3 regions of the Xanthomonas sp. NCPPB 1826 genome follow, and region 1 is predicted to be linked to each of the others. Evidence: predicted binding sites of a transcription regulator. Region 1 holds the regulator's gene; each other region holds the start of a gene.
The links. The regulator HrcA, encoded in region 1, represses chaperone genes, less so after heat shock. The targets are predictions, from matches to a motif close to TTNGCACTCNNNNNNNNNGAGTGCNAA.
Positions count from the first base shown of each region.

Region 2: rpoH (RNA polymerase sigma factor RpoH) is a predicted target of HrcA. The motif match lies at 2,001-2,027, and genes of this name have one in related genera.
Region 3: AC1PLA_RS03065 (co-chaperone GroES) is a predicted target of HrcA. The motif match lies at 1,603-1,629, and genes of this name have one in related genera.

Region 1 is NZ_CM161521.1:1,877,765-1,881,955, reverse strand. It holds gene dnaK (molecular chaperone DnaK) at 1-189, opposite strand, end outside; gene grpE (nucleotide exchange factor GrpE) at 332-850, opposite strand; gene hrcA (heat-inducible transcriptional repressor HrcA) at 950-2,002, opposite strand; gene recN (DNA repair protein RecN) at 2,119-3,783, shown strand; gene fur (ferric iron uptake transcriptional regulator) at 3,897-4,191, opposite strand, start outside.
Region 2 is NZ_CM161521.1:4,460,724-4,464,914, reverse strand. It holds gene ftsX (permease-like cell division protein FtsX) at 1-257, shown strand, start outside; gene AC1PLA_RS18740 (response regulator) at 266-1,108, shown strand; gene ung (uracil-DNA glycosylase) at 1,114-1,839, shown strand; gene rpoH (RNA polymerase sigma factor RpoH) at 2,039-2,914, shown strand; gene AC1PLA_RS18725 (trimeric intracellular cation channel family protein) at 3,065-3,679, opposite strand; gene AC1PLA_RS18720 (NAD(P)/FAD-dependent oxidoreductase) at 3,732-4,191, opposite strand, start outside.
Region 3 is NZ_CM161521.1:699,486-703,676, forward strand. It holds gene AC1PLA_RS03060 (endonuclease) at 1-1,249, opposite strand, end outside; gene AC1PLA_RS03065 (co-chaperone GroES) at 1,680-1,967, shown strand; gene groL (chaperonin GroEL) at 2,115-3,755, shown strand.

The DNA.
Region 1 (4,191 bases):
CTTCGGGTTGGTCACCGCCTGGCGCTTGGCCGAGGCACCGACCAGCACTTCGCCGTCCTTGGTGTAGGCGACGATCGAAGGCGTGGTGCGGTCGCCCTCGGAATTTTCGATGACGCGGGCCTTGCCGCCGTCCATGATCGACACGCACGAGTTCGTGGTGCCGAGGTCAATACCAATGATCTTGCCCATGGATACGCTCCTGATGATTCTGTAGCTGTGTCCGGCGAAGCCGGGTCTGGCTGAGATGTGGGGGTGGTGCGCAGGTGTTCAAGCCACCTGCACGAATCTGCGTTTCGCGCATGCGCCCGGCAGTTCAGCCGGGCGCTGCGGTTCAGTCGTGCTTGGCCACGACCACCAGGGCCGGGCGCAGCAGACGCTCGTTGAGCAGATAGCCTTTCTGGAACACCTGCACCACGTGGCCCGGGGCGATACCCTCGGCCTCGCCCTGGCTGATCGCCTGGTGCTGGTCCGGGTTGAACGGCTGGCCGACCGGGTCGAGCAGGGTCAGGCCGTTGTCGGCCGCGACCTTGAGCAACTGCTTGTAGGTCATGTCCAGGCCATCGCGCAGCGGGCTGGGCTCGGTGCCGGCCGCAGTCAGGCCGGCATCCAGGCTATCGAACACCGGCAGCAGCTCGCCCAGCAGCTTCTCGTTGGCGAACTTGCGCGCGTTCTCGACATCGCGGGCGATGCGCTTGCGCTGGTTTTCCAGATCGGCCCGCTCGCGCAGGGCATCGGCCTTGACCAGCGCGATCTCGCTGCGCAGCGACTCAATCTCGGCCTTGAGCGGATCGGTCTCGGGTGGGTTCTGGGACAGGTCTTCGGAGTCGAATTCGGGGTGGTCTTGGTTCATGTGCAGTTCCCGGGCAAGCGGAACGCCCGCCCCAACGTCACCCCGTATGTGGGCGCGCGCGCGCGTTTCAAGCAAAACGATCGTCTCGATCGCTGCCGCTTATCGCGTGCCGGGCGGTTCCATGGCCGCGCCCAGCACCTGGGCGGCGGTCTGCACCAGCGGAATCACCCGGTCGTAGGCCATGCGTTTGGGCCCGATCACGCCCAGCACGCCCAGCACCTGGCCATTGGCGGCATACGGCGCGGTGACCAGCGAGACATCGTCCAGCGACACCATGCCGGTCTCTTCACCGATGAAGATGCGCACGCCCGGCGCCTGGATGGTGCGTTCGAGCAGTTGCAGGATCTCGCGCTTGCTGGCGAAGGCCTCGAACAGCTCGCGCAGCCGGTCCAGGTCGGACAGGTCCTGCACGCCCATCAGGCGGGTCTGCCCAGCCATCACCATATCGTCGGCGTCGGCCGGCACCAGCGCCTCGCTGGCCAGATCCACGCTGTGCGCCAGCAGCTGCTCCATCTCGTTCTTGGCCATGCGCAGCTCGCGCAGCAGCGAGGCGCGGATGTCCGACAGCGCGCGCCCGGCAAATTGCGCATTGAGGTAATTGGCCACCCGCTCCAGCTCGGCCGGTTCGTAGGCCCGGCGCGGCTCGATCACCCGGTTCTGCACCTCGTTGTCGGCAAACACCAGGATCGCCAGCACCCGGCGCGCGTCCAGCGCCACGAAGTCGATATGCCGGAACGCGAACTGCTCGCGCCGCGGCGCGCTGACCACGCCGACGAAATGGCTCATCGCCGACAGCATCTGCGAGGCGCTGCCCAGCAGCGACTGGGTGCCGTTGCCGCTGGCAAGCTCCGCGCGCAGGCGGCGCACTTCTTCCTCGCCGGGCGGCTGCATCTGCACCAGGCTGTCGACGAACACCCGGTAGCCGTGCGCGGTGGGCACCCGCCCGGCCGAGGTATGCGGAGAGCTGAGCAGGCCCACATCCTCCAGATCGGCCAGGATGTTGCGGATGGTGGCCGGGCTGACGTCCAGCCCGGCGTGCTGGGCCAGCGTCTTGGAACCGACCGGCTCGCCATCGCGGATATAGCGGGCAATCAGCGTCCGCAGCAATTGGCGTGCGCGGGGATCGAGCGTTGGGGACTGTGACGCGCGCATGGGATCATCCGGTGAGACTGGGCATAGATAATGTCTGGCCCTGCGGTTGGCAAGCGTCTTATTCCCTGCCCGCCGCTCCCACCCTAAGCTTCCCCAAAGCGTTCACACTCGACCCCATGCTCAGACACCTCTCCATCAAGGATTTCGCCGTCGTCCGCGCCACCGAACTGGAATTCGGGCCAGGCATGACCGTGGTTTCCGGCGAAACCGGCGCCGGCAAGTCGCTGATGGTGGACGCACTGGGCTTCCTGTCCGGGCTGCGCGCCGACAGCGGCGTGGTCCGCCACGGTGCCGACCGCGCCGAGCTGTCGGCCGAATTCCAGCTGCCGGCCCAGCACCCGGGCCTGACCTGGCTGTCGGACAACGAGCTCGACGACGATGCGCAATGCCAGCTGCGCCGGATCATCCGTGCCGATGGCGGCTCGCGTGCCTGGATCAACGGCCGCCCGGTGACCTCTTCGCAACTGGCGGAGCTGGCCTCGCGGCTGGTGGAGATTCACGGCCAGCACGAACACCAGGCCCTGATGGCCCGCCATAGCCAGCTCGCCCTGCTTGATGCCTATGCCCGCAACGGCGCGCAGCGCGAGCAGGTGCGCCAGGCCAGCCAGCGCTGGCAGGCCCTGCTGGACGAACGCGATGCGCTGTCCGCGCAGGGCGATGTCTCCGACCGCATCGGCTTTCTGGAACACCAGCTCGGCGAACTGGAACGCGAGGACCTGGACCCGGCCGCGATCGCCGCGCTGGACGTCAATCACCGCCGGCAGGCGCATGCCACCGCATTGATCGGCGCCTGCGACAGCGTGGCCCTGCAGCTCAATGGCGACGACGGCGCCTCCGCCCTGGGCCTGCTGCAGGACAGTCGCCACGACCTGGCGCGCGTGGCCGAGCACGAGCCACGCCTGGGCGAGGTCGATGCACTGCTGGACAGCGCGGTCATCCAGATCGAGGAGGCGCTGGCCCTGCTCGACCGCGTGCGTGACGACCTGGAGGCCGACCCGGCCCAGTTCGAGGCGATGGAGCGCCGGCTCGGCCGCTTGCACGATCTGGCCCGCAAGCACCGTGTCACCCCGGACGAACTGGCCGCCCAGCGCGACCGCATGAGCCTGGAAGTGGAGAGCCTGCGCGGCGCCGACGAGCGCCTGCAGCAGCTGGACAAGCATATCGAGGCGGCGATCGGCGTCTGGCGCAGCGCGGCCAGCAGCCTCAGCGCCAGCCGCAGCACCGCTGCCGAGGCCTTGTCGGCCGCCACTACCACGCTGATCGGCGAGCTGGGCATGGGCGGCGGGCAGTTCCTGATCCAGCTGCAGCCCCAGGACACCCTGCGCCCTGACCCCAACGGCGCCGAGCGGGTGGAATTCCTGGTCGCCGCCAACGCCGGGCAGCCACCGCGCGCATTGCGCAAGGTCGCCTCCGGCGGCGAGCTGTCACGGATTTCGCTGGCGATCGAGGTCGCCGCGCTCGGGCTGGACAGTGTGCCGACCATGGTCTTCGACGAAGTGGATTCCGGCATCGGCGGCGCGGTGGCCGACATCGTCGGGCAAAAGCTGCGCGCCCTGGGCGAAGAGCGCCAGGTGCTGTGCGTGACCCACTTGCCACAGGTGGCCGCCAAGGGCCACGCGCACTATCGGGTCAGCAAGGCGCCGGTGGACGGCATGACCCAGAGCGCGGTCGAACTGCTCGGCCCGCAGGCGCGCCAGGAAGAACTGGCGCGCATGCTGGGCGGGGTGGAAGTCAGCAAGGAAGCCCGCGCGGCGGCACGCAAGCTGCTGCAAAGCGCCTGAGCCGCCGGGCGCTGTCTCGGCCGCCATCGGGGTTGCCCAGGCAGCCGATGGCGGCAAACGCACAAGGCGGCCGAAGCCGCCTTGTCGTTACCGCGATGCCACCCAGCTTGCCGTCAGCGCGGACGCTTCTTGCGCACGTACAGCACCAGCGAGTGCTCTTCCAGCTCGTAGCCATGCTGGGCGGCGATCTGGCGCTGCAAGGCCTCGATCTCTTCGCTCTCGAACTCGATCACGTGGCCGGTGTCCACGTCCACCATATGGTCGTGATGGCCGCCGCGATCCAGCTCATAAACCGCCTGGCCGCCTTCGAAATTGTGCTTCAGCACCAGACCGGCGGCCTCGAACTGGGTCAGCACCCGATACACCGTGGCCAGACCGATTTCGTCGCCATGATCGAGCAGCTGCCGA
Region 2 (4,191 bases), 2.5 Mb from region 1:
GTCCGTTCCTGTACCTGGGGGCCTGGTACGGGCTCGGTGCCGGCGCTATGGCGCTCGCGCTGATCGCCGCCTCCGGGCTGGCGCTGCGCGCGCCGTTGGCGACCCTGGCCGACAGTTACGGCAGCTCCTTTACCCTGCACGGGCTGGATCTGCTGCATTCTGCGCTGGTGCTGGTCGGCACCCTGGTCCTGGGCTGGCTGGGCGCCTGGCTGGTCACCGGCCATTTCCTTCGCCAGACCCGTCCCACCGAGACCTGAGGCCTGCCATGCATCCACCGGATCTCAAGCACCTGATCAGCGACGCGCCGCGCGTGATGGTGGTCGATGGCTCCAAGCTGGTGCGCAAGCTGATCGCCGATGTGTTGCAGCGTGATCTGCCCAACGTGCAGGTGATCGGCTGCTCCAGCATCGCCGAGGCGCGCCAGGCGCTGGAAGCCGGGGCGGTGGATCTGGTCACCACCTCGCTGTCGCTGCCCGATGGCGATGGCCTGACCCTGGCGCGCAGCGTGCGCGAAGCGGCCGGCCAGGCCTATGTGCCGGTGATCGTGGTCTCCGGCGATGCGCAGCAGCATCTGGTGGAGCGCCGCTTCACCGAATACGTCACCGATTATTTCGACAAGGCGCTGGGCCACGAAGCCCTGGCGACCTTCATCCGCGGCTATGTGCAGCCCGAGCCGGTGGTCGGCGCGACCGTGCTGTACATCGAGGACAGCCGCGTGGTGGCCGAGGCGACCAAGCGCATGCTCGAGCGGCAGAGCCTGAAGGTGGTGCATGTGCTCACCGCCGAGGATGCCTTTGCGCTGCTCACCGCCGAATCGCTGGGCCGCACCGAGCGCCGCATCGACGTGGTGCTGACCGATGTGACCCTGAAGGGCGAGCTCAACGGCCGCGACGTGGTCGAGCGCATCCGCATCGACTTCGCCTACGGCAAGCGTCGCCTGCCGGTGCTGGTGATGACCGGCGACACCAATCCGCGCAACCAGTCCGAGCTGCTGCGCGCCGGCGCCAACGACCTGGTGCAAAAACCCATCGAAGAACGTCTGCTGGTGACCAAGGTGCTGTTCCAGCTGCGCCTGGCACGGCTCGAGGACCAGGCTGTCACGCTATGACCGAAGTGGCTGAAGTGGAAGCGCGTATCCAGCTGGAACCGTCGTGGAAGGCGCGGGTGGGCGATTGGTTGCTGCGCCCGGAAATGCAGGAGCTGTCCACATTCCTACGCCAGCGCAAGGCGGCCGGGGCGCGGGTGTTCCCGCCGGGCCCGCAGATCTTTGCGGCCTTCGACGCCACCCCGTTCGAGCAGGTCAAGGTGGTGATCCTGGGCCAGGACCCGTATCACGGCGAAGGCCAGGCGCATGGGCTGTGCTTTTCGGTGTTGCCCGGCGTGCCGGTGCCGCCGTCGCTGCTCAACATCTACAAGGAGATCCAGGACGACCTGGGCATCGCGCGTCCGGACCATGGCTATCTGATGCCGTGGGCGCGCCAGGGCGTGCTGCTGCTCAATGCGGTGCTGACGGTGGAGCAGGGCCGTGCCGGCGCGCACCAGAACAAGGGCTGGGAAGGCTTCACCGACCATGTGGTGGAGACCCTCAACCGCGAGCGCGAAGGCCTGGTGTTCCTGCTCTGGGGCAGCTACGCGCAGTCCAAGGGCAAGGTCATCGACCAAGCGCGCCATCGCGTGTTCAAGGCCCCGCATCCCTCGCCGTTGTCGGCGCATCGCGGCTTTCTAGGCTGCCAGCACTTCTCCAAGACCAACGAGCACCTGCAGCGCCGCGGGCTGGGCCCGATCGACTGGTCGCTGCCGCCCCGCAACGCGCTGGACACCACTCCGGCCAGCGGCTGAACGGTACCGGCGCCGGCCCGTTTCGCGGCGGCTTTGTCACGGTCTGCGCAGGGCGGCGGTGGTAGCGTAGATGCTCGAAGTCGGGAGTTGCGCCGTAGAACGACGGCGATTCCAAAAGCCCGAACGTCCTATAAATGGAACGCTGGGAACTCTTTCTGTACCCGGCAGTCCAATAGTTCGACTGCTAAGATGGTGCCCTATGAACCAGATCACCTCGACTGCCCTAGTGGCAAACAATCTCCCGATCCCCAGTGCGCTCGGTTCGCTGGACGCCTACATCGGTGCCGTGCACCAGATCCCGGTGCTGTCGGTCGATGAGGAACAGAATCTTGCCCGTCGCTTCCGTGATGAGCTGGATCTGGACGCCGCGCGCGAGCTGGTCCATTCCCACCTGCGCTTCGTAGTGCACGTCGCTCGCGGCTACAACGGGTACGGCCTGCCGCTGGGCGACCTGATCCAGGAAGGCAACATCGGCCTGATGAAGGCGGTCAAGCGCTTCGACCCGGAAATGGGCGTGCGCCTGGTCAGCTTCGCGGTGCACTGGATCCGTGCCGAGATGCACGAGTTCATCCTGAAGAACTGGCGCATCGTCAAGGTCGCCACGACCAAGGCGCAGCGCAAGCTGTTCTTCAACCTGCGCAAGTCCAAGACCCGCCTGGGCTGGCTCAACGCGTCCGAGGTGACTGCGGTCGCCAAGGACCTGAACGTCTCCGAGCGCGAAGTGATGGAGATGGAGTCGCGTCTGTCCGGTCGCGATATCGGCTTCGATGCCTCGTCCGACGAAGACGACGATCATGGTCCGCCGTCGCCGGTGAGCTATCTGGTGGCCAACGACGAAGATCCGTCGCAGGCCTACGAGCGTCACGACAGCGAGGACAATCAGCTGCAGTTGCTGCGCGAAGGCATGGCCGGCCTGGACACGCGCTCGCGCGACATCGTCAAGCGCCGCTGGCTGGACTCTGACTCCAAGGTGACGCTGCAGGAGCTGGCCGACGAGTACGGCGTGTCGGCCGAGCGTATCCGCCAGATCGAGGCGAATGCGCTGAAGAAGATGAAGGCACTGTTCGTGGCCTGATCCTTCGATCGTGCCTCAGGTGTTGCACAAACGGCCCGGTTTTCCGGGCCGTTTGCATGTGGGCTGCCGGTGCTGCGTCGAGTCCGACGACGCGCGGTGGTTCGTCGTGGTCGTTCGCCGATGATCGACCGCGCGCTGCGCCCGCCGGCGCTATTCCGGCAGGCGCGCCACCGGCAGATGCCAGCCGTAGCGGATGGCCATGAAACGCAGCCCGAAACAGACCAGCGCACCGGTCGCCAGCGACCAGGCCTGCGGCACTGCGAGCATGTGCCCGATCGCGACCAGGCCGCCACCGGCCAGCGCGGCGACCGCATACAGCTCGGCCTGCAGCACCACCGGCGTCCGCGCCACCAACAGATCGCGCGCGATGCCGCCGCCGATGCCGCTGAGCATGCCGAGTAAGGTCGCGCTGAGCGGGCTGAGTTGGTAATCGAGCGCCTTGCTGGTGCCGTAGACCGCAAACAGCGCCAACCCGGCCGCGTCGAACAACTGCACCGGGTTGCGCAGCCGTTCCACCGCCGCATGCCAGTAGAAACCGGCCACGCCGGCCAGGCAGGCGACCAGCAGGTACTGCGGATGCACCAGCGCGGCCGGCGGGGTGGCGCCGATCAGCACATCGCGCACGATCCCGCCGGACACCGCCGCCGCGCACGACAGCACCAGTACGCCGAACAGATCCAGGCGATTACGCACCGCCACGGTCGCGCCGCTGAGGGCGAACACGAAGGTGCCGAGCAGATCCAGCAGGAACAGGAGAGTGGTCACGATCAGACCGTCGCATCAGGCCGCACAGCATCGCGCACGGCCTGCGCCGCTGTCATCCGTCCTTGCTGCTGGGCGGCGGGTCGTCGGTGGCACCGCCGAAGATGATGCGCGCGGCGCGCTGGTAGCTCCAGTACGCCATCGCCCAGTTCACCAGCACCACGAACCGGTTGCGGAAGCCGATCAGGAAGTACACGTGCGCGGCCAGCCAGAACCACCAAGCCACGATGCCGGAGAGCTTGAGCTTGCCGACATGCACGATGGCGGCCATGCGGCCGATCGTGGCCAGGTTGCCGTAGTCCTGATAGCGGAAGGCCGGTGCGGGCTGGCCGCGGTGGCGGGCGCGGATCGCCTTGGCGATGTGCTTGCCCATCTGCTTTGCCGCCGGTGCCACACCCGGCACCGGGCGGCCGTCCTGCTGTACCGAGGCCAGGTCGCCGCCGACGAAGATCTCCGGGTGGCCAGGCACGCTCAGGTCCGGCTCCACCAGCACGCGGCCGGCACGATCCAGCGGC
Region 3 (4,191 bases), 1.2 Mb from region 1:
TGTCGCCGCTGGCGCTGCCGAAGCCCAGCGAGTTGGGCCAGGTGTGCTCGCGGTTGTAGGTCAGCCCGCTCCCGGTGCCGGCGCGGTCGCTGCCCTTGGCGTAGCTGCGGTTGCGGTAGGCGTCCAGGATCCGGCCGCTGTTGTTGGGATCCTCGTCGGCCATTTCCAGGATGGTCCAGGTGCTGGTGCCCGAGCCGCTGTACGGATAGACCGTGTGGCCCTTGATCACCGTATGCAGCGAACAGCGCAACTGGCTGGCATTGGCGGTGTTGACCCGCGAGTAGTAACCGGTGCCGCCGCCGCTGGCGGTGGCCACGGTGAAGGCGATGGACTGGTTGGCGGCCGGGCTCAGCCCGCTGGCATCGCGGATGGCGCTGGCGGTGATCGCCAGGGTGCAGCGCTCGCCACCGACCAGGGCGGTGTTGGTGGACAGGCTGAAGCGGGTGCCGCTGGTCGGGTAGCTCAGCGCCACCGTGCCGGAGCTGGCGCAGCTCAGTGCGAACGCGCCGCTGCTCAGCGTCACCGCCTCGCTGAAGCCCACGCTCAGGTCGCCGGCGGCGGGAAAGCCGGTCGCGCCCTGGGTCGGGGTGGTGCTGGTGATCGTCGGTGCTGCGCCGGTCTCGCCGCCACCGCCGCTGCCGTTGAAGCTCTGGCCGCGGTTGCACGCGCCAAAGGTCTGCGCCGACGAGCCGGCCCAGCTGAAGTTGGCCGCGCTGCTGCCGGTGCCGGTCAGTTGCAGCGAACTGCCGACCGCGCTGCTGTTGCTTTCGCTGACCGGCAGGTTCTGGCTGGTGATGCCGGCGGCAGGGCCGCCGCTGGCGGTGATGGCGCCTTCGTAACTGAGGAACTGCACCAGCTGGCCGTTGGGGTCGACCAGCGCCACGCCGTCGTTGGGCCCGTTCTGCACGCCGTTGCTGGCGTAGCCCACCGTGGCCACGCGCACCTGGCTGCCGCAGCTGACCAGGCTGCCGGCCGGCACCGCCGTATTGGCGTAGACCGTCGCCGCGCCCGGTGTGCTGCCGTTGTACAGATAGATGCGGTAGCCGCTCAGCGATTCGCCGGCGGTGGCCACTACTTCCACCCCTTCGCCGCTGTCACCGGAGGCGCCTGCGTCGTCGTAATGCAGTTCGTTGATGAACACCGCCGCGTGGGCGGTGGGGACGGCCAGCGCGAGCGCACAGGCCAGGGGAAGCGTGCAGCTGGGGGACCAGCGCAAGGGGAAAACACGGGCGGGGGACGGCAACCTCATCGACAGCTCCTTGTGATCGGGGAATGCGTGGCCGACTGTAAAACGTGTGCATGACAATCGGTGGAACCTGGTTCCATTTTTAGAGCGGCTGCTCGGCGACTGCTCGGTGCGCACTGCCCGGCGTGCCAGTGGCCTGGTAGCCGGCCTCAGGCGTAGCCGGCTGTTGCGCAGCCCGGTTCTTCCCCAGCTGTTGGTCGCCAGCGGGCAATGCGCGCCAGGTCGTGTCGGCCGCGTCGTGGCCCTGGGACGGAACTGCCCGGCGAAAATTTTTTGCCCCCCAGCCCTTGAAAGCTGGCCACACAGCACAATCTCTGGCCCGCACCCGCTCTGTCGGGTTTTTTCCGCGCGCTGTGCTGGCAGTCGTCACATACGAGTGCTAACATCGCCGATAATTTCCAGACCAATCAATCACTTAAGAGGGTCTTTCTCTATGAGCATCAAGCCGCTTCACGACCGCGTTGTAGTCAAGCCGATCGAAGCCGACGAAGTTTCCGCCGGCGGCATCGTGATCCCGGACTCCGCCAAGGAAAAGTCCACCAAGGGTGAAGTCGTCGCCATCGGCGCCGGCAAGCCCCTGGACAACGGCAGCCTGCGCGCGCCGGTGGTCAAGGTCGGCGACAAGGTCATCTACGGCCAGTACGCCGGCAGCAGCTACAAGTCCGAAGGCGTCGAGTACAAGGTGCTGCGCGAAGACGACATCCTGGCCGTCATCGGCTGATCAGGCGCTATGCGCCGGGAATCGGGAGTTGGGAATCGGGAATGGGCAAAGCGGCTAACGCCCTTCGCCATCCCACCCCGCCCCGATTCACGCTGTTGATCTACCGATTCCCCATTCCCTATTCCCCATTTCCGGAGTTACATACAAATGGCTGCTAAAGACATTCGTTTCGGTGAAGACGCACGTACCCGTATGGTTCGTGGCGTCAACGTGCTTGCCAATGCCGTCAAGGCCACCCTGGGCCCGAAGGGCCGCAACGTCGTGCTCGAGAAGAGCTTCGGCGCGCCGACCATCACCAAGGACGGCGTCTCCGTCGCCAAGGAAATCGAACTGGCTGACAAGTTCGAGAACATGGGCGCGCAGATGGTCAAGGAAGTCGCTTCCAAGACCAACGACAACGCAGGCGACGGCACCACCACCGCCACCGTGCTGGCCCAGGCCCTGATCCGCGAAGGCGCCAAGGCTGTGGCCGCCGGCATGAACCCGATGGACCTCAAGCGCGGTATCGACCAGGCCGTCAAGGCCGCCGTCATCGAGCTGAAGAACATCTCCAAGCCCACCACCGACGACAAGGCGATTGCCCAGGTCGGCACCATCTCGGCCAACTCGGACGAATCGATCGGCAACATCATTGCCGAAGCGATGCAGAAGGTCGGCAAGGAAGGCGTGATCACCGTTGAGGAAGGCTCGGGCCTGGAAAACGAGCTGGACGTGGTCGAGGGCATGCAGTTCGATCGCGGCTACCTGTCCCCGTACTTCATCAACAACCAGCAGAGCCAGTCGGCCGACCTGGACGACCCGTTCATCCTGCTGCACGACAAGAAGATCTCCAACGTGCGCGACCTGCTGCCCGTGCTGGAAGGCGTGGCCAAGGCCGGCAAGCCGTTGCTGATCGTCGCTGAAGAAGTCGAAGGCGAAGCGCTGGCGACCCTGGTGGTCAACACCATCCGTGGCATCGTCAAGGTCGTGGCCGTCAAGGCACCGGGCTTCGGCGACCGTCGCAAGGCGATGCTGGAAGACATGGCCGTGCTGACCGGCGGCACCGTGATCTCCGAGGAAGTGGGTCTGGCGCTGGAGAAGGCCACGATCAAGGACCTGGGCCGTGCCAAGAAGGTGCAGGTCTCCAAGGAGAACACCACCATCATCGACGGCGCCGGCGACTCGGCCACGATCGAAGCCCGCGTTGGCCAGATCAAGACCCAGATCGAAGACACCTCGTCCGATTACGACCGCGAAAAGCTGCAGGAGCGCGTGGCCAAGCTGGCCGGTGGCGTTGCAGTGATCAAGGTCGGCGCGTCGACCGAAATCGAAATGAAGGAAAAGAAGGCCCGCGTCGAAGACGCCCTGCACGCCACCCGTGCAGCCGTCGAAGAAGGCGTGGTCCCGGGCGGCGGTGTGGCCCTGGTGCGTGCGCTGGTGGCCGTCGGTAACCTGACCGGTGCCAACGAAGACCAGACCCACGGCATCCAGATCGCCCTGCGCGCGATGGAAGCCCCGCTGCGCGAGATCGTGGCCAATGCCGGCGAAGAGCCGTCCGTGATCCTGAACAAGGTCAAGGAAGGCACCGGCAACTACGGCTACAACGCGGCCAACGGCGAGTTCGGCGACATGGTCGAGTTCGGCATCCTGGATCCGACCAAGGTCACCCGCTCGGCGCTGCAGAACGCAGCCTCGATCGCCGGCCTGATGATCACCACCGAAGCCATGGTGGCCGATGCACCGAAGAAGGACGAGCCGGCGATGCCGGCCGGCGGTGGCATGGGCGGCATGGGCGGCATGGATTTCTGATCCACGCCACTCGGCTGTTGCAGCAAAAAGGACCCCGCCGAAAGGCGGGGTTTTTTTGTGGGCGATGAGATGGATGCCGCAAGAGGCGGTCGTCGGTTGGTCGTGCGTGATCCACGCAAATCCCATGACCTCGTAGGAGCGCACCTGGGCGCGAAGAGGCTTTACCGGGAATGCCCCAGTCGCGCCCGGGTGCGCTCCTACGCTGCGCAGATGCCACCGGTTCGCGCAATCGGTTAGCGGCCTCGACCTTGTCGAACTCGGCGCTTGCATGGCCACGCAAACCCCATGACCCCGTAGGAGCACACCTGGGCGCGAAGGGGCTTCACCGGGAATGCCCCAGTCGCGCCCGGGTGCGCTCCTACGCGGCGCAGATGCCGGCGGTTCGCGCAATCGGTTCGCGGCCCCAACCGTGTCGACGTGCGTGCCATCGTGTGGA